One region of the Shewanella sp. GutCb genome, then DNA from elsewhere that is predicted to be linked to it. Evidence: predicted binding sites of a transcription regulator. Region 1 holds the regulator's gene; each other region holds the start of a gene.
What was found. The regulator LexA, encoded in region 1, represses DNA repair genes until DNA is damaged. The targets are predictions, from matches to a motif close to TACTGTATNNNNATACAGTA.
Positions count from the first base shown of each region.

Region 2: the regulator LexA is predicted to act here: its motif matches at 3,849-3,868, upstream of dinG (ATP-dependent DNA helicase DinG).
Region 3: the regulator LexA is predicted to act here: its motif matches at 2,421-2,440, upstream of CXF86_RS06410 (DNA topoisomerase III).

Region 1 covers NZ_PJBL01000105.1:85,707-91,831, forward strand. The annotation lists gene mtr (tryptophan permease) at 1-227, opposite strand, end outside; gene plsB (glycerol-3-phosphate 1-O-acyltransferase PlsB) at 227-2,650, opposite strand; gene lexA (transcriptional repressor LexA) at 2,952-3,572, shown strand; gene CXF86_RS20510 (cell division inhibitor SulA) at 3,569-4,081, shown strand; gene coxB (cytochrome c oxidase subunit II) at 4,533-6,068, shown strand; gene ctaD (cytochrome c oxidase subunit I) at 6,078-6,125, shown strand, end outside.
Region 2 covers NZ_PJBL01000028.1:75,416-81,540, reverse strand. The annotation lists gene CXF86_RS17455 (DUF2057 domain-containing protein) at 1-302, opposite strand, end outside; gene CXF86_RS17450 (primosomal replication protein) at 312-974, opposite strand; gene CXF86_RS17445 (sulfite exporter TauE/SafE family protein) at 971-1,744, opposite strand; gene dinG (ATP-dependent DNA helicase DinG) at 1,753-3,825, opposite strand; gene CXF86_RS17435 (DNA polymerase II) at 3,927-6,125, shown strand, end outside.
Region 3 covers NZ_PJBL01000009.1:30,291-36,415, forward strand. The annotation lists gene CXF86_RS06395 (CvpA family protein) at 1-32, shown strand, start outside; gene purF (amidophosphoribosyltransferase) at 131-1,645, shown strand; gene CXF86_RS06405 (hypothetical protein) at 2,026-2,298, opposite strand; gene CXF86_RS06410 (DNA topoisomerase III) at 2,458-4,458, shown strand; gene CXF86_RS06415 (hypothetical protein) at 4,696-5,028, shown strand; gene CXF86_RS06420 (TolC family protein) at 5,278-6,125, shown strand, end outside.

The DNA of each region.
Region 1 (6,125 bases):
CCCGGTTTAAAGTGCAAATTAGTCTCGAGCAACATCAGCCCCGACACCAACATGCAAAACCATATGCCAACCAGCATCAGCATTGAATAGCCAAACCACATCCCAGCGCCCACAACAGGCAACGAGAACATGCCCGCTCCAACAGTGGTGCCGGCGATGATCATTGCGCCGCCTAACACCGATTTTCCAGCAGACTTATTCTTGGCCGCGTTCATATGATTGGCCATTAGCTATTTTGCTCCGCATTAACACTATCGACTATTGTTTGCCTTACCAATGAACGCAGCAGTAAATTGGCTCTGTCTTTAATCCGTTTGATATCACTGCACCCTTCGCTATCCGTTAGATGACCTAACTCTTTTAATTTAACGCTGAGCGTGGCGTATAGCTTCTTGTCGTAAAACTCTGGCGCCGTAATACCGTGAAGCGCTCCCAGCCTTTGTGCAAGACGGTGGCTGTCGCGTTCAAGCTCCGAGCGTTCCATGTTCGGTTTTACTGCCAACAAATTAAACAAAATGGCGTAACGTTGCATGGTTTCGTCTATCGTGCCAGACAACAGCAGCAACTTATTCACCTTATTATCAGCAACAGTGAAATGACCATTTTCAGCCACTAAGCCTTGCGCGACAAAAATATCTAGAATGCGGTGTGTATAGGCTGCCGGATCCTCAATGCCCATAAACAGTTCCGCTTTCAGCAACGGATAAAAATCACTGACAAAGCTAAGCACATCATCACGAGTACACTGCTCTTTACGCAGCAAGCAAGCGGCAATTAGCGAGGGGACAACCATTAAATGAATAATGTTGTTACGATAATAAGTCATTGTAATTGCAATGCTATCATCGATGGAAATGATATCCCCAAGCGAATCACTTTCAATTTTAATCTTTTTCAGTTCCAGACCATGAGATACAAGGTCTTTACCGCTGCCTTCTGGTACCGATGTGTATTCGGTATAAGGCAACTCTTTTAATAACGTGAGATAAAGGTCCAACTGCTTTTCTAGCTGGCTACGCTCTAACGCATTTTGCTCAGATGCTAGCAAAACTAAGCTGGTTAACGTCACTGCACTTACCGCAGCAGCATCGTTAATGTTAGTCATCACCTCTCTGGCCAACTTGTTCACCGCTGGTGTAAACCATGGTTGCTTTTGTTCTGGGTCTTGGACGATATCTTCACGCCACGTTGGCACTTCATCGTTCAAGAAATTGTGTAAGGTAATTGGCTTACCAAAATTCACATAGCCTTGGCCGAAATTACCTAACTTTCGAATCGCACCAAACACTTGCCAAACCGACTCTTTCTTCTTCTTTTTACCACTTAATTCTTTGTGATAAGTCGCCACTTCCATTACATGGTCATAACCAAGATAAACCGGCACTAAAGTGACAGGACGTTCAACACCGCGCAGTACACTGTTAAGCGTCATGGCGATCATGCCTGTTTTAGGGGCCAATAAACGACCTGTGCGTGAGCGGCCACCTTCGGTAAAGTACTCAACCGGATAACCCTTAGTAAAGAGTTGATCGAGGTATTCACGGAATACCGCGGTATAGAGCTTATTACCGCGAAAACTTCGGCGAATAAAGAATGCGCCACCACGGCGGAACATAGGTCCTGCTGGCCAGAAGTTAAGATTAATGCCGGCAGCAATATGCGGCGGCACCATGCCTTGATAATAGAGGATGTAAGACAGCAACAAATAATCCATGTGGCTGCGATGACACGGTACATAGACGATTTCATGACCATCATGGTGCAACTGACGAACCTGCTCCGCACCCTTAATATTGATACCTTTATAAAGCTTATTCCACAACCAAGTAAGAAAACGCTCGGTAATACGCACTAAGCTATCGGAGTAATCCGCCGCGACTTCATCTAGATACTCCATCGCTTTTGCACGCGCTTCTGATTCGGAGATTTTTTTATTTGTCGCTTCTTCTTTAATGGCTCGGGTAATTGATTCTGACTTTAGCAAAGCATGGAACAGAGCTTGGCGCTTAGGCAGCTGAGGCCCAGTCATTACTTTACGTTGACGCTGAAAATGCACTCGCGCGACACGGGCTAGTTTTTGTGCGATGCGCTTATCAGTACCATGTTCGTCTGCCATATAACGCAGAGAAACAGCATTAGAAAACTGCACAAAGTTGTGTCGACCGAGAAACAAGATCATCAAGCACTTGCGTAACCAAGTCGGATTTTGACGCTCCAACACAGCAGCGCGCATGGTGTCGTCTTCTTTGCCTGGGGTTCGTCCCCAATAAAGACTCACAGGAACTAGCTGAATATCTAATTCTTCATTTTGCTTATGCACACTCAATAGGCGCTTAAAGCAATGCAAATACTGTTCGGCACTTTCTCTTTCGCCAAATAGAGGCTTGCTACCTTCAAGGCAGACAACGCGCGGCGCAGTCACCCCGTTAACCTCTAAGTCATTATATGGGCTAGGTAAACCGAATTTACCGGTTATCTCACTAAGAGCTGCTATGTCACTAACAGATTCTGTTTTCATGACATAAACGAGTGGCTTGCTTGGATCGAGATTGAGGTCTTCAAAAGGATCATGAGGCACTACAATAGTGTGCACGAGCTTTTTTTGGATCCAGCGTAATGATTTAAACCAAAGAGAGTCTTTTTTCGACATGATTCGCTTGCAGTATAGTCGCTTCTAATAACCCCGTAGAATACCAGAATTTCGGAGTGTTTGCGCAATTGCTTTATAATGGCACTCGGAAACATTTGCGTATTTATAGAACAATGACTTAAGCCATCATAAGTCTATGTATATCCTGCCTATCAGGATTAAATCTCGTTCATCCCTCCTTAATCTCTCAGCCCCACCCTAGTGCTAATAAATTCAACTTTAACATAAATTTGGTTAATACTTGCGCGAACAGAAATACTGTATATACTGACAGTTACTGTATGGAAAGACAGGCTTAATAATGAGACCACTTACACCACGTCAAGCTGAAATTTTAGAGCTAATTAAACGCAATATTACAGACACAGGTATGCCACCCACCCGTGCTGAAATAGCCAAACGTTTAGGCTTTAAATCTGCCAATGCAGCCGAAGAGCACTTAAAAGCTTTAGCGAAGAAAGGCTGTATTGAGATCATGCCAGGTACCTCTCGAGGAATTAAGTTAATTCAAGATGATACCGAAGATGCCGACCTTGGTTTACCGCTTATTGGTCAAGTGGCCGCAGGTGAACCTATTCTGGCTCAAGAACATGTAGAGCAACATTATAAAATTGATCCTACCATGTTCCGCCCGTCAGCCGACTTTCTGCTTAAAGTACGCGGTGACAGCATGAAAAACATCGGCATACTTGAAGGCGATTTGCTTGCAGTGCATAAGATCCAACATGCAAGCAACGGTCAAGTTGTGGTGGCACGAGTAGAAGATGAAGTCACGGTTAAACGCTTTGAAAAGAAAGGCAATAAAGTTTATTTACATGCTGAGAATGAAGATTATTCACCGATAGAAGTTGATCTGGCAAACCAAAGCTTAAGTATTGAAGGTTTAGCCGTTGGCGTGATCCGTAATGGAGATTGGCAATGAACAAATTATTAGGTGTAAGCCCGCGTCACCCTGGCCTTTGGCAAGATATACCTGCTCAAGCTATGTCTAAAAAGGTAAATACAGATATCGAAACTATGGTATCTCACACTCAGGGGCGCACTGAATTAAAACAGATTAGTGGCCAACTTGCTCAACTGAGCCAACAAGGTCGCTGGATTGTATTAATTAGCCCACCTAATATCGGTTACAAACAGATGCTCGCTTCTGCTGGCGTCCGCATGGATAGAATCCTACTGGTACACGCAAAAGATGAATTCGAAACACTTTGGGCTATGGAAAAAGCGCTCACGAGTGGCACATCAAGCGCGGTAATAACCTGGACGAATGAAGTCGATGCACGAGACAGTAGACGACTGCAGTTAGTCGCAAAGAGTGCTCAAGCGGTGGGTATCATTATTGAAAATGCGAATGCTCACTTACCTGACAGCACAATAAATACACAGGACGAGCGGTTTAAACAAGGTTCACTGTTCGCAGCAGTCCATTAAGCAATTCTTTCTATTACAAATCTAGTCTCTAAAGCAAAGCTCCCTTAACGGGAGCTTTTTTATTACTGCTGCTAAGCAAATGAATCAAAAAGTGATCTTGATCAATATTTCAACACCAAGTAGGGTAGGTACTGATAACAACGATATATTGTTATATCCGAGCGATTTAGTCGTCGGTCTTTATGTATGGACTGTAGATCCTTAAAGAGTATATGAAGACTGAGATCGGCCTGATATATTTCAGCCGTAGGTGCCAGTGTGGTTACACTAACCAGTATTAAAATACTGAAATTATATAAAGTCTAATCGATAGTCGAAACATAACGACACGATGGATAAACCACTCGCGCACTTTGAAGTCATCGTTGCTTTTTTGGGAACTGAAGAGTTTACATAGAGCAGAGACTTACTGTGTGACTCTTCTTTGTCTTGTTGACAGAGGAGAAGTCTAGTGAAGCAATTGTTGTACTGTGTGTTGGCGCTAATATTTTCGCCTACACTGTTTGCATCAGAAATGCCGTTTAATATGACAGAAGGCGTGACGGAGATCAGTGGTAAGGTTTATAACCTCCATATGATTATCCTTTATATCTGCTGTGCTATTGGCATTGTTGTTTTTGGCGCAATGATTTATGCCATGATCAACCATCGCAAATCAAAAGGCGCAGTCGCCGCCAACTTTCATGAAAGTACTAAAGTCGAGATTTTATGGACTGTAGTGCCTTTTATTATTCTTATAATCATGGCTATTCCCGCAACCAAAACCTTGATTGCAATGGAAGACCCCAGTAATGCTGACCTCACCATTAAAATAACAGGTTCGCAGTGGAAGTGGCATTACAGCTATTTCGATAAAGACGTTGAGTTTTATAGCTTAATGTCGACTCCTAGAGCACAAATAGAGGGCACCGAAGCTAAAGGTGAACACTATTTGCTTGAAGTAGACAAACATCTCGTATTACCCATTAATCGTAAAGTACGCTTTTTGATGACATCTGATGACGTTATCCACTCATGGTGGGTCCCGGCTTTTGCTGTCAAAAAAGATGCTAACCCCGGTTTTATCAATGAAGCTTGGACACGAATTGATAAGCCCGGTATTTATCGTGGTCAATGCGCTGAATTGTGCGGTAAAGACCACGGATTTATGCCGATTGTTGTCGAAGCGCTTTCAGAAGCAGACTTCGATAAGTGGTTACTTGCCCAGCAGCAACAAGCTAATAATGCTGAAGCTGAAGCAGAGGCCGCACTTTCGCAAACCTTAACCATGGACGAACTCATGGCTCAAGGTGAGCAAATCTATCTCGCTCAATGTGCTGCATGTCATCAACCCAATGGTGCAGGTCTGCCTGGCGTATTCCCTTCTCTTATTGGCAGCCCAATTACCACCGGCCCCGTCGGCGCCCATGTCGATATCGTCGTCAATGGTAAGCCTGGTACTGCTATGCAAGCATTTGCTAAACAGCTGACTGCAACTGAAATTGCTGCCGTGGTGACTTTTGAGCGTAATGCTTGGGGCAATAACTCAGGCGATACAGTTCAAGCCGCGGATGTGAGCTCTGCTAGCGCGAGTTCAAGCCCAGCTGCATCCAGCGATCCCAACACCGTAATCCCGGTCACTTTACCTGCCAGCTTACCTGAGGCAGAACAAGTTAAAGCTGTGGCTTTAGATGACTTAACAATGGATGAGCTTATGGTCATGGGAGAGAAAGTCTACATGACCAGTTGTGTTGCTTGTCACCAAGCGGCAGGAACGGGTTTACCCGGCGCCTTTCCATCGTTAGTGGGGAGCGCAGTGATTACCGGCCCAGTAACGGGTCATCTCGATACTGTTATCAATGGCAAACCGGGTACTGCTATGCAGGCATTTACCTCGCTACTGACACCACAACAGCTTGCAGCTGTGGTGACTTATGAGCGCAATGCATGGGGTAATAACTCAGGTGATGCTGTTCAAGCTTCTGACGTTGTTGGTCACGGAAAGTAAGGGATTAAAATGAGCACAATCACACAAGACTCACCAGCAGCTCAGGACGATCACCAT
Region 2 (6,125 bases), on a different contig from region 1:
GCGGGCTTCATGTGATACTCATAATCACCATCCACTTTTAGAGTGATGATAAAAGGCGAAGACTTAATATTGGTTTCGCTATCACTAAAATCATCTTCGACAAGATCATTGTATCGAACGGCGATCTTGTGGGTACCATTGCTGAGTTCGAGTTCAGACTTATGGTTAAATAAACTGGTTTCAACTTCTTGTCCATCAAGCGCGATATATTCAAATGACATTGGAATATTCAAATTTGCAGCAAATGCTGCAGAGGAACCACATAAAGCGAGAATAGCGGTTATTGGTAGTAGCGGTTTCATTATTGCTCCTTAACGATTTTGGCCCTTGAAAGGTCGCTCGAATAATTGGATACGATCTTCAATGTAGCTGGTGGCTTGTCGACACTTGCCGAGGCGAGAGTGTTGAGCAAGGATCTCATTCTGTAGCTTTATTTTGTCAGCACTATGACAGTTATCAAGAGAAGATTGCAAATTTTCAATTTTTTGTTCAATAATCTTAGCCCAGTTCAAATGTTTGTTAAGTTCTTCATACAGTTGATGGCTATTTTGCATAACATTTGATGCGATCCAGCTAAAGCCGCTTTGCTGGTGAGCTCGAACTCCACGCTTTATTGCATGCGCGCGTCGAGTGCGTTTTTGCTGTTCTAACGACTTAATATTAATACCGGTTGTAGCAAGTGCTCGGCGAACGGCACTAAAGCGGTCTTGTATTTTTTCACAGCTAGATATAATGGTGTAAGGAGAGCGTTTAGCATTGATGAGTTGTTGTAGCTGAGCTATATTTTTTGAAAGCTGATCGATACAAGGTTTAAGTTGAGCGCCTTCTTGCACAAATAATTCATTATTAAAACGCTCAACGTCTTGCATCATTTTTCGTTGTCCAGCGGGCAAGTGGGCATCGTGTTGCAATACCTCTTGTTCTAGCTGCTTTAGCTGGTATTTAAGTCGATTGATGAGTTCGCTGGTTGTCATGCCCATGCACTCCAGGCCAATTGTGCTGCGATTAATAGAATCATGGTAACGAAAATAGGGCGAATGAACGGCAGTCCAAACTTAATGGCTGAATGTGCGCCAATATAAGAACCAATCATCATACAAATCCCCATAGCGAGCCCTATGGTCAAATGAACTTGACCCATGACCAAAAATATAATGAGCGATGTTAAATTGCTGGTAAAGGTCATTGCACGAGCAAGCCCTAAGCTATAAAGCAAAGGCAACTTATGCATACCTGTACTGGTGACTGTCCAGAATGCACCAATGCCTGGCCCTGCAAAGCCGTCGTAAAACCCAAGAGGTAAGCCTTGCAACCATTGCATTCTTTTACGCTTAGGTTTTACCGGTATTTCACAGTTTTTACAGCCCATGGCATTAGGCTGGAATAGAGTATAAATAGCGATGGTGATAATAATTAACGGTAGCCATTTTTCCAGCCACTGGTTATCGATAATCGAAACCACAAATGTGCCGATAACTGCGCCGATGAAAGTGGCGATAAAAGTGTGATACCACAAGCTAGGGGAGAATAATCTTTGCTTATAATAAGTAAATGCCGCCATAGATGAGCCAAAACAGGCTGCCAATTTATTGGTGGCAAGTGCCATGTGGGGAGGGATCCCCATGGCTAATAATGCAGGGATAGAAAGCAGTCCACCGCCGCCAGCTACAGCGTCGATAAAGCCTGCAATTAAGCCTATCAATGCTAACAAAGCCCAGCTACTTGGCTCTAGTAATAAATCCAATCGTTGTCCTATTCAATAACGCGTCGAAAAGGCGGTAGGGCATCTAATAATGATTTTCCATAGCGCTTGGTGACTAAGCGTCTATCTAAGATGGAAATCCGGCCATAATCCTGTTCTTTTCGAAGTAATCTACCACAACTCTGTACCAATTTGCGCGAAGCATCTGGGATTGTCAGTTGTAAAAAGGGGTTTCCACCCTTTATTTTAATATATTCTGAATGAGCTTGCTCAACCGGTGACGTTGGCACTGCAAAAGGTAACTTAGTAATGATGAGGTTAGTTAAATAATCACCTGGTAAGTCGAGGCCTTCTGAAAAACTGCCTGTACCAAAAATAATACTGGGTTTGCCATCATCGCAGCGTTGTTTATGTTGCTTTAGGATCTCTTGTCTTGGCAACACGCCTTGGACCAGTAATCCTGTTTTTATTTTACTTTCAACAAGGTCTACGACTTTTTCCATTTGCCAATAAGAGGCAAATAACACCAAACTGGCCATTTCATCTTCAACGAGTGCGATGATTTGCTTAGCGAGCTCATCGGTATAGTTGTCATGTGTTGGCTCTGTATCCATATGGGGTAAGAATAACGTCGCATTTTGCTCAAAATCAAACGGTGAGTCGAGCGCAAGATAGCGACTGCCATCGTTTATGGATAAGCCCACTTGATGAGTAAAGTGATTAAAGTTATTGAGCGCTCTGAGTGTTGCACTACAAAGCACCACACCAGCCGCCTTTTCCCAGAGTAAATTCTCTAACATAAAGCCGACTTCGATCGGTGAGACACTGAATAAGTAATCAGCCTGCTTACCTGTGAGTTGTTCAATCCAGCGTGCCATTGGCGCACCTTTAGGGCTATCTTGCTTAGCCATCATTTTCCACAGCTTTTGCAAGTTTTCAATGCGCTGCAGCATAAAGCCTGTTTCTGACAGTAGCGCTTCAGATTGGTGCTTGGGAATATCACCATCTTTTATCGCTTCATTGAGCAAGGCCAACATTTTGTTGAACTGTTTCAATGCCACATTGGAAGCTGTAGCGAGGTTTTCGGCAAGAATAAGCAGTGCTGGTGGTAATTTACCGTGTTCGAAACGAAAGCGGTTTTCTGGATTATCAAATTGGTTAGCTTGAGCATCACAAAAGTGAGTAACTTGATTGAGTAATCCGCTAATATCGCCAACATGGTCGAGCATTGCCTGTGCAGGCGCAATGATATAATTGCTCTTAATCTGGTTTTGAAGCTTTGAGGTTGTTTTGGTGAGTTTTTCAAGCCAATCGGTCGCGCCACGGATGGTGGATTGAGCGCTACTAAAGTCACGAGCAACAATGGGCAGGTGGTGTGCTTCATCGATGACATAATAAAGATCTGCAGGATCGGGCAGAATGACTCCACCGCCCAATTCCAAGTCGGCAAATAGCAGACTATGGTTGGCGATTAATACATCCCAGGTATCGAGATCTTCTCGGGCTTTATGAAAAGGGCAATTTCGATGACTTGCCAATTGCTTATGACAGCTATGCTTATCACAGGCAATCTGTTGCCATAAGTGATCCGGCAGAGGTTGAGTTAATGTATCGCGCTCACCATTCCAGCGAGACTCTTTATAGTCCTTTAGCAGTCCCTCTAACATATCAACCTGGCTTTGATCTGGCTTTGATTGCCACATCGCCATTTGATTACTGTCATCAGGACCAACAAGCATCTCTAACTTAGATAAACACACATAGCGTTGTCGTCCTTTGACTAAGCCAAAGGTAAAGTCTAGATCGGAGTGTTGCAGAAAAAAGGGTAAATCTTTATGCAGTAATTGCTCTTGCAATGCGACGGTTGCAGTCGCGATACAGACCTTTTTTTTATTTGCTAACGCTAAAGGAATTGTCCCCAAAATATAGGCCAGTGATTTACCGATACCAGTACCAGCTTCGACCACGATGATGCGTCGCTGCTTGTCATATTCCCCCGCAAGGGTTTTTGATATTTCCGCAACAATATAATTTTGCTCCCGGCGAGAGCGAAAATTGGGCAGAGCTAAAGCAATACCTTTATATATAGTACGGATCTGAGTTTTAACGTCTGCGGATAACATGAATGCACTGGTCCAGTAAATAATGCTGTACATAATAACAGTGATTACATAGCCTAAGAAGTGTTAAGTGATTATTCGTGAATTTATTTGAGTAAACAGCCATGACCTCAACAACCAATGTGCTTCAGACAATAAAGGGGCGAGTGCTAACCCGCCATGCAATACATCGGCAAGATGGACTGTGCCTACAGTACTTTATTGCCACACAATCTGGGCCGGTGACCGTTGAGCTTCCACAGCAAGAACATGTGTGTTTTATTCGTACGATTGATGAAAATATTATTAATCAACATCAAGAGTTAAAGCACATTCGTCGTAAGCGGCTAACGCTTAAAAGTTTCCAGCATGAAGACGTCACTGCGCTGTATACCCGAGATCTGAGACATCAGCGCAACCTAATACGGATTGCGAAAGACCAAGGTATTGAACTCTTTGAAAGTGATATTAAAGCTGAACATCGATTTTTAATCGAACGCTTTATTGCTCTTGATGCTGAATTTAGTGGTCATTTCGAACCTGCTGTACAGGGAGCCCAGCCACGTTTTATCGCTCATAAAGCCAGACGAGCAGAGGCTGTACAATCGCTTAAAGCCATTTCATTCGATTTTGAATGCAGTTTTAGTGGGGAACTCTATTCTGTTGGTTTATACGGTCAGACAGAAACGGGTGTGGTGTTTGAAAAAGTCATTATGGTTGGCGCGCCACAACCGGTTGAGGTTGATTATATTCAGTGGGTTGCAAACGAACCTGCACTCATTCACCAGTTGATTGCTTGGTTTGCAGATTACGACCCCGACATTATCATTGGTTGGGCGGTGGTGACTTTTGATTTAGCCCTATTATATCGGCGCGCGAAACACCATGGTATTCCGCTTACTATTGGGCGCAGCAACCAAAATTTGAGCTGGAAAGTTGATGATAAATATAGGCCAGAGACACTGCGATTACCAGGAAGAGTGGTACTCGATGGTGTTGATTGGTTGAAAGCGGCATTTTATCAGTTTGATCGTTATTCACTTGAGTTTGTGTCGAGAGCATTGTTGGATGAAGGCAAAGCTATCGACAATGTGGGTAACAGAATGGATGAAATTAATGATCTGTTTGCCAACGACAAGCCCGCGTTGGCACATTACAACCTCACTGATAGTCGTCTAGTCTGGGATATATTTGAAAAAACACAGCTGTTTGAATTTGCGATAGAGCGGGCAAAGTTGACGGGGCTTGAGCTTGGACGTGTGGGAGCATCGGTTGCTGCATTTATGAATTTGTATTTACCGCACTTGCACCGAAGTGGTTACATCGCTCCGAGTGCACCCGCCAGCGATGGCATTGAGAGCCCCGGTGGCTATGTGATGGACTCCGTTCCTGGCTTGTATCGACATATTTTGGTGTTAGATTTTAAGAGTCTTTACCCATCCATCATTCGAACGTTTCTAATTGATCCTAAAGGGTTAGTTGAATCATTACATCAACAAGAGTCTGACACCGTAGAGGGCTATTTAGGGGCAAGGTTTAGTCGGAAGGAGCCCATTTTACCTCGCTTAATTAAGCACCTTTCTGAACAACGAGAGTTGGCTAAAATTAACCACAATGCACCGCTTTCTCAAGCGATAAAAATTATCATGAATTCGCTATATGGTGTGCTTGGCTCTCGAGGTTGTGTTTTTCATGACGCTAAGCTCGCGAGCTCAATTACTATGCGTGGCCATGAAATAATGAAGCAAACACGCAGCTGGATAGAGGAGGAGGGCTTTGAAGTTATTTATGGCGACACCGATTCAACCTTTGTCTGGTTAGGTAATGATTTTGATGAAAGTAAAGTGCAGGCCACTGGTAAGGAACTTGCTTCAAAAATAAATCAACTATGGCTACAGCGGCTCACTGATAAATTCGGTATTGATAGTTTCTTAGAGCTAGAGTTTGAGACTCACTTTGAACAGTTTTTTATGCCAACGCTCCGCGGTTCTGCCGAAGGTTCAAAAAAACGTTACGTCGGCACAAAGAAGGATGGGCTTGGAAAAACAACATTAGTGTTCAAAGGAATGGAACAAGTACGCAGTGATTGGTCGCCGCTGGCGAGAAGAGTACAGTATGAACTCTATGAGCGGTTATTTAACCAGCAAGATATCGAAGCGTATATCAAGCTCACTATCGATCAGTTAAACAGTGGTGCTTTGACGGAAGAATTGGTCTTCGTTAAAAATTTACGTCGCAACCTTGAAGATTATACTGCAAAGTCATCTCCTCATTTAAAAGCGGCAAGAATACTCTTTGAAGCAACCGGTGATCAAAGTGTCACC
Region 3 (6,125 bases), on a different contig from region 1:
AAAATACCTCAAGCTTTGTACCTAAAATATAAAATGCACTAAAGCATTATTTGGCCTTTAGCTAAGTTAAAGCTTAACTAAAGCAAAAATATTTAAATAATAGAACATCTTACAATGAGGAAGCTTACCCATGTGTGGTATTGTCGGAATAGTTGGTCAGTCATCGGTTAATCAAACCATTTATGATGCATTGACCGTGCTTCAGCATCGTGGACAGGATGCTGCTGGCATTGTGACCGTAGACGGCTACGCGTTTAGATTGCGTAAAGCCAATGGTTTGGTCAAAGACGTATTTGAGCCAAAGCATATGCAACGCTTGCAGGGAAATGCAGGTATCGGTCATGTGCGTTACCCTACGGCAGGGAGCTCTAGTGCATCTGAAGCTCAGCCATTTTATGTTAACTCACCTTTTGGTATTTCATTAGCGCATAACGGTAACTTAACCAATACGGTTGAGCTGCATGAGCGTCTTCTCAAGCAACGTCGCCATGTTAATACGACTTCTGATTCAGAAGTGTTATTAAACTTGATTGCCGATGAGTTGCAACATACTACAACGCAACATCTCACTTCTGATGAAGTGTTCAATGCGATCACTAAAGTACATGAGCTTACACGTGGTGCTTATGCTGTCGTCGCTATGGTCATCGGCCAAGGTTTAATGGCATTTAGAGACCCATTTGGCATTCGACCATTAGTGATTGGTAAGCATGAAACTGAAACCGGTACTGAGTACATGGTTGCTTCTGAAAGCGTTGCGCTGGATGCGGTTGGTTTCGAGTTTATGCGCGATGTAGCACCTGGTGAAGCGGTTTACATTACCCTAGAAGGTGAGTTGTTTACCCGTCAATGTGCGCATACTCCAAGCTATGCACCGTGTATTTTCGAATTTGTCTATTTCGCGCGTCCTGACTCCACTATTGATAATGTTTCTGTGTATAGCAGCCGTGTTAACATGGGGACTATGCTGGGCGAGAAGATCAAGAAAGAGTGGGAAGATCATGATATTGATGTGGTTATACCCATCCCGGAAACATCTTGTGATATTGCACTAGAAATCGCACGTAATATGGACCTTCCATATCGTCAAGGCTTCGTAAAGAACCGTTATATCGGTCGTACCTTTATTATGCCAGGGCAACAAGAGCGTAAGAAGTCGGTTCGTCGTAAATTAAATGCGATTAAAGCCGAATTCAAAGATAAGAACGTATTGCTGGTTGATGACTCTATTGTTCGTGGTACAACCTCTGAGCAGATCATTCAGATGGCACGCGATGCTGGCGCTAAGAAAGTATACTTTGCTTCTGCGGCACCAGAAATTCGTTTCCCTAACGTTTACGGAATCGATATGCCGACCACTAACGAGCTTATTGCTCACGGTCGTGATGTTGAAGAGATCACTAAGCTAATTGGCGCAGACGGCATGATTTTCCAGTCGTTGCCTGATCTGATCGCAGCGGTGCGCCAAGAAAACCCCGCCATTAAGCGTTTTGAAACATCGGTATTCGACGGCAAATATGTCACCAATGACGTTAACCAAGAATACTTAGATTATATTACCCAGCTTCGTAACGATGATGCCAAAGCTAATCGCAGCAAAGATGTTGGTACTAACTTAGAGATGCATAACGTTTGCCATCCATAAGTTAATCTAGATCTTTGACAAAAAAGCCGAGCAATAGCTCGGCTTTTTTATGCCGTAAATAGAACTTATACCAATTGCATTAAAAGTTTGACCATTCGCGGGAATTCAAAGCCCTGTAGGCAAGATGGGGGATTGAAGCTAATCGTAATTCTCGGCTCTAGCATCCTCGGTAATTGCTCCATGCATGACTCTCGATAATTGCAGCTGCATTATTCTACCTCCGTCCATCCGTGGACTGGTACCTCCTGCACTTGACCGCCATATAGGATGGGAATGTCTTATTTTGTATGGAACAAAATAGACCATTTAGTCGTAAAGGGCTTTGCCATTTGCTTTAAACGTCGGCGCTCTGAATGGGTCAAATACTTAGTGCATTGGTATTAAAAGCTAAACAGCTGAGTTACCCAAACAGCCATCCAGCTGATAAACAACAAAGAATAGGTATTTCTGCTGAACCCATGTGCCATTTTCAAGCCAATCAGGGTGCTGATGCTGGTAAGAAAAATGACCAAACTACTCAACACTAATGGTTCGACACTCGGGCTTTGCGCTAATAGCGGGGCGCATAAGATGACCCAAGCAGTCACGAGTAGAAAGTGATAGAGCAGTAACCTGTCGAGTCTTGTTGCTGGGTTGCTTAGCGTCGTCAACATTATCGTTCCTCCGAAGTAGAGTAAAGATTAAAGCTCAAATGAGAATCGTTCGCAATAAACTTTACAATCTTTGAGCAGTTAGCTGGCTTTTTATTGCACCTATGCTCCCCTCAGGTTACAGTTACTGTTAATTTATACAGTGATAGTAAATGTACACCGATGATCTTATATATTGCAGAAAAACCCAGTCTTGGTAGAGCCATCGCCGACGTGTTACCTAAACCGTTAAAAAAAGGCGAGGGCTTTATACGTGCTGCGAACGGTGACTGTGTTTCCTGGTGCGTTGGACATTTATTAGAGCAAGCAGAGCCAGATGCGTATTCGCCAGAATATAAGTCTTGGAAGTTTGAACATCTTCCGATAGTGCCAGATGTGTGGAAGATGAAGCCAAAATATAAGATGCGTGGTCAAATAGCCGTGCTGAGAGGGCTGGTTAAAGAGGCGACTCAACTGGTGAATGCCGGCGATCCTGATAGAGAAGGCCAGCTGTTGGTCGACGAGATCATTGCTCACTTAGGCGTTAAAGGCGCTAAGTTACAGCAAGCCAAACGGCTGCTCATCAGCGACTTAAATCCCCAAGCCGTGACTCGTGCCTTAGGGCAATTACGCTCAAATCGTGAGTTTATCCCATTGTCGACTTCAGCCTTAGCGCGCTCTCGCGCTGACTGGCTTTATGGGATGAACATGACTCGGGCTTACACCATCCAAGGTCGTAAAGTCGGTTATCAAGGCGTGCTCTCCGTTGGACGAGTACAAACCCCGTTATTGGGGTTAGTGGTCAGGCGTGATGAAGAGATTAACGATTTTGTATCAAAACCATTCTATGAGGTTGTGGCGCATCTAACCACAGACGCTCAACAAGCATTTACCGCCAAATGGCAACCCAGTGAGGCGTGTGAGCCTTATATGGACGAAGATGGGCGAGTGCTATCCAAAGGCCTCGCGCAGAACGTGGTCGGGCGTATAACCGGCAAAAATGGCACGGTTGAAAAAGTCACGGCGCAAGATAAAAAATTAAATGCACCGTTGCCTTACAATCTATCCTCATTACAAATTGATGCCGCTAAACGCTTCGGCATGAGCGCTAAAACGGTACTAGATACCTGTCAGTCGTTATATGAACGTCATAAACTGATCACCTATCCTCGTTCAGACAGCCGTTATTTGCCTGCAGAGCAACACGCGATGGCGCCTAGCGTCATCGCGACGGTTAATAAAGGTGCAGCAGAGCTGACGCAAGGCATTGATGCACCCAATGCTAAACTTAAGTCAAAAGCGTGGAATGATAAAAAGGTCGATGCCCACCATGCGATAATTCCCACAGAGAAAGTCGCCAACTTAGCTAGCCTCAGTCCAGCTGAAAAGCAGATTTATTTGCAAGTTGCGCGGCAATATTTAATGCAGTTTTATCCTGCGTATCTCTATAAAGAAACAGTGGTAGAGATTGTCATCGCCGGTGGATTATTTAAGACCAAAGCCAAACAAGAAAATGCGATAGGTTGGAAGCAGTTGCTGAAACAAGCTCAGTCTAATGCTAACAATGGCGCTAACTCTGTTGAGAAAGGTGATGACGAGGAGTTAGCCACCATACCGCCATTAACCCAGGGGCAATCGTTACTGTGCCAACGTGGAGAGTTATTGGAAAAGCAAACTCAACCCCCAAAGCACTTTACTGATGCGACGTTACTTGGTGCGATGACGGGGATAAACCGCTATGTTACCGACCCTGAAATTCGTAAGATCCTTAAAGACACCGATGGCCTGGGTACTGAAGCGACCCGTGCTGGCATAATTGAACTTCTATTTAAGCGCAGTTTTTTAGTGAGACAAGGTAAAACCATTATTGCGACGGATGTGGGCAAAGGTCTGATCAATAGTTTGCCGCTCAGTGCAACGACGCCAGATATGACGGCATTGTGGGAAAATACCTTAGATTCTATGAGCCGTAAGGAAACCCAGTATCAAGCCTTTATGCAGCCGCTTATCAGCAAATTAGATGAATTAATTACCCAAGCGGGCTCAGTGTTACCCACCGCCTTGCAAGGGGTTAAAAGCCCGACGCCGTTTAAGAAGAAGTCCTACGCGCGTAAGAGCACTAAAACAGCATCAACGCCAAAAAAAGCGGTTAATAAGCCACGCACGACTAAAAGCAAAGCTTAACCCTAGGATGGGTTTGCTGATGTTGACGGCTATCAATGCTTTAGACCGCGGTCATGTTTTTTAAATGTTTTGCCTTGAGCACTATTTACCTGAGATAAAAGCGGTTATCATCTGCCGTTAATAAGTAAGTCATTAGTTAATCTGTTTTAGCTTTTAGGAATATGGTTGTTTAACTCACATTTATCAATGCAGATGTTTCAGTCTAAATTGACACTAGTTTTATTACTGGTGGTATTTGTGTCGCAATTATTTCCCACTTGTGTAGCTGCAGACCTTCACAGCACTGAGCTTCACTATGCAGAGATGAGTCTCAGTGAGCCTCATCACTTAGAAAACAGTTTGGCGCAAGAACTGCAACAAGACTGCTGTCACACAGGCGTTAACAACTGCAGCCATATGGTCGAAGTGAGTGATCAAGATGAACATGATAACGACTTCCATACTGCTTGCCATCCTCCTGCCCAGTTGAGCTTTTTCGCCCAATCAAATGGTGTCAAAGACAAGAGTCAGTTCCTTATTAGCTATCAAGACAGAAGCTACGCGCCACCCATTCCTCCTCCGTACTGTTAATTCCTGTTCCATTTCATTAAATCAATTTTGAGTCATTAGGTCATCGAGTGTGTCGTGCGCTGTGTGCCTTTGTGTAAAACCATTTCAAGTTAACCTTTGTTTACTGATGATGGATTACCAAGGCGTTTACTAACGTACATTACCTTGCCATACCTCCGCTCAAGTCAATAAGCCAATACGCTGTTGAGCGCTGCATGTTATTGCAGTGGCAATATCTATTGACTGAATTCACAGGAGTTTAATCTCGTGATGAGATATATAAATATCTTCTTAGTGGCATGCCAACGGGCATTAGTCACTTTAGCTATCTGTTTCTTGGGCGTGTATAGCGCTCAAAGCATGGCAGCATCCAAACCACAACAACAGGATACTGATGCCACAACGGCTGACAATGGTATCCAGTTACCGTGGGCATTAGAGCAAGCCTTACTGCATAATATTTCGCTGCAAGCCTATCCATACTCGCTTCGAGCAAGTGAAGCACTCTCGCTGCAAGCAGGGATCACGCCTAACCCTGAGTTATCGGTTAATGTGGAAAACATTCTCGGTACTGGTGATATGCAAGGGGTCGACAATGCTGAGATCACCTTAGCGTTGAGCCAACTTATTGAGTTAGGGGATAAGCGCCAACGTCGCATTGATTATGCTAGTGCGAATCAAAGGCAAGAATTATCCCAGTACGAAATGCTGCGGTTAGAGGTGCTGGCGCAAACGACCGAACGCTATTACCAGTTATTGCGACTACAAGCGTTACAGCAGTGGATTGAACGTCGAATCCAACTGGAGCATAAGTCACTGCAAGCGATTCAAACCCGCGCTAAAGCGGGCGCTGTTATTCAAGCCGACGTCAGTAAAATGCAGCTGCGGTTATCGCGCTCAAAGGTGATAAAGCAACGTATTGCAGGCGACTTTAATGTCGCTAAACAAAGGCTAGCGGCAATGTGGTCGAGCGATGTTCAGTTCTCAATGGCTAATGACGAGCTTAATTCGCTGCATATACTGCCGACCGCTGCGAGTGTGCTCAATGCCATCGAAACTGCGCCGCAATATTTACAGTTGCTCAGTGTTGAACGCATGCTCATCGCCAAGCGTCGTAT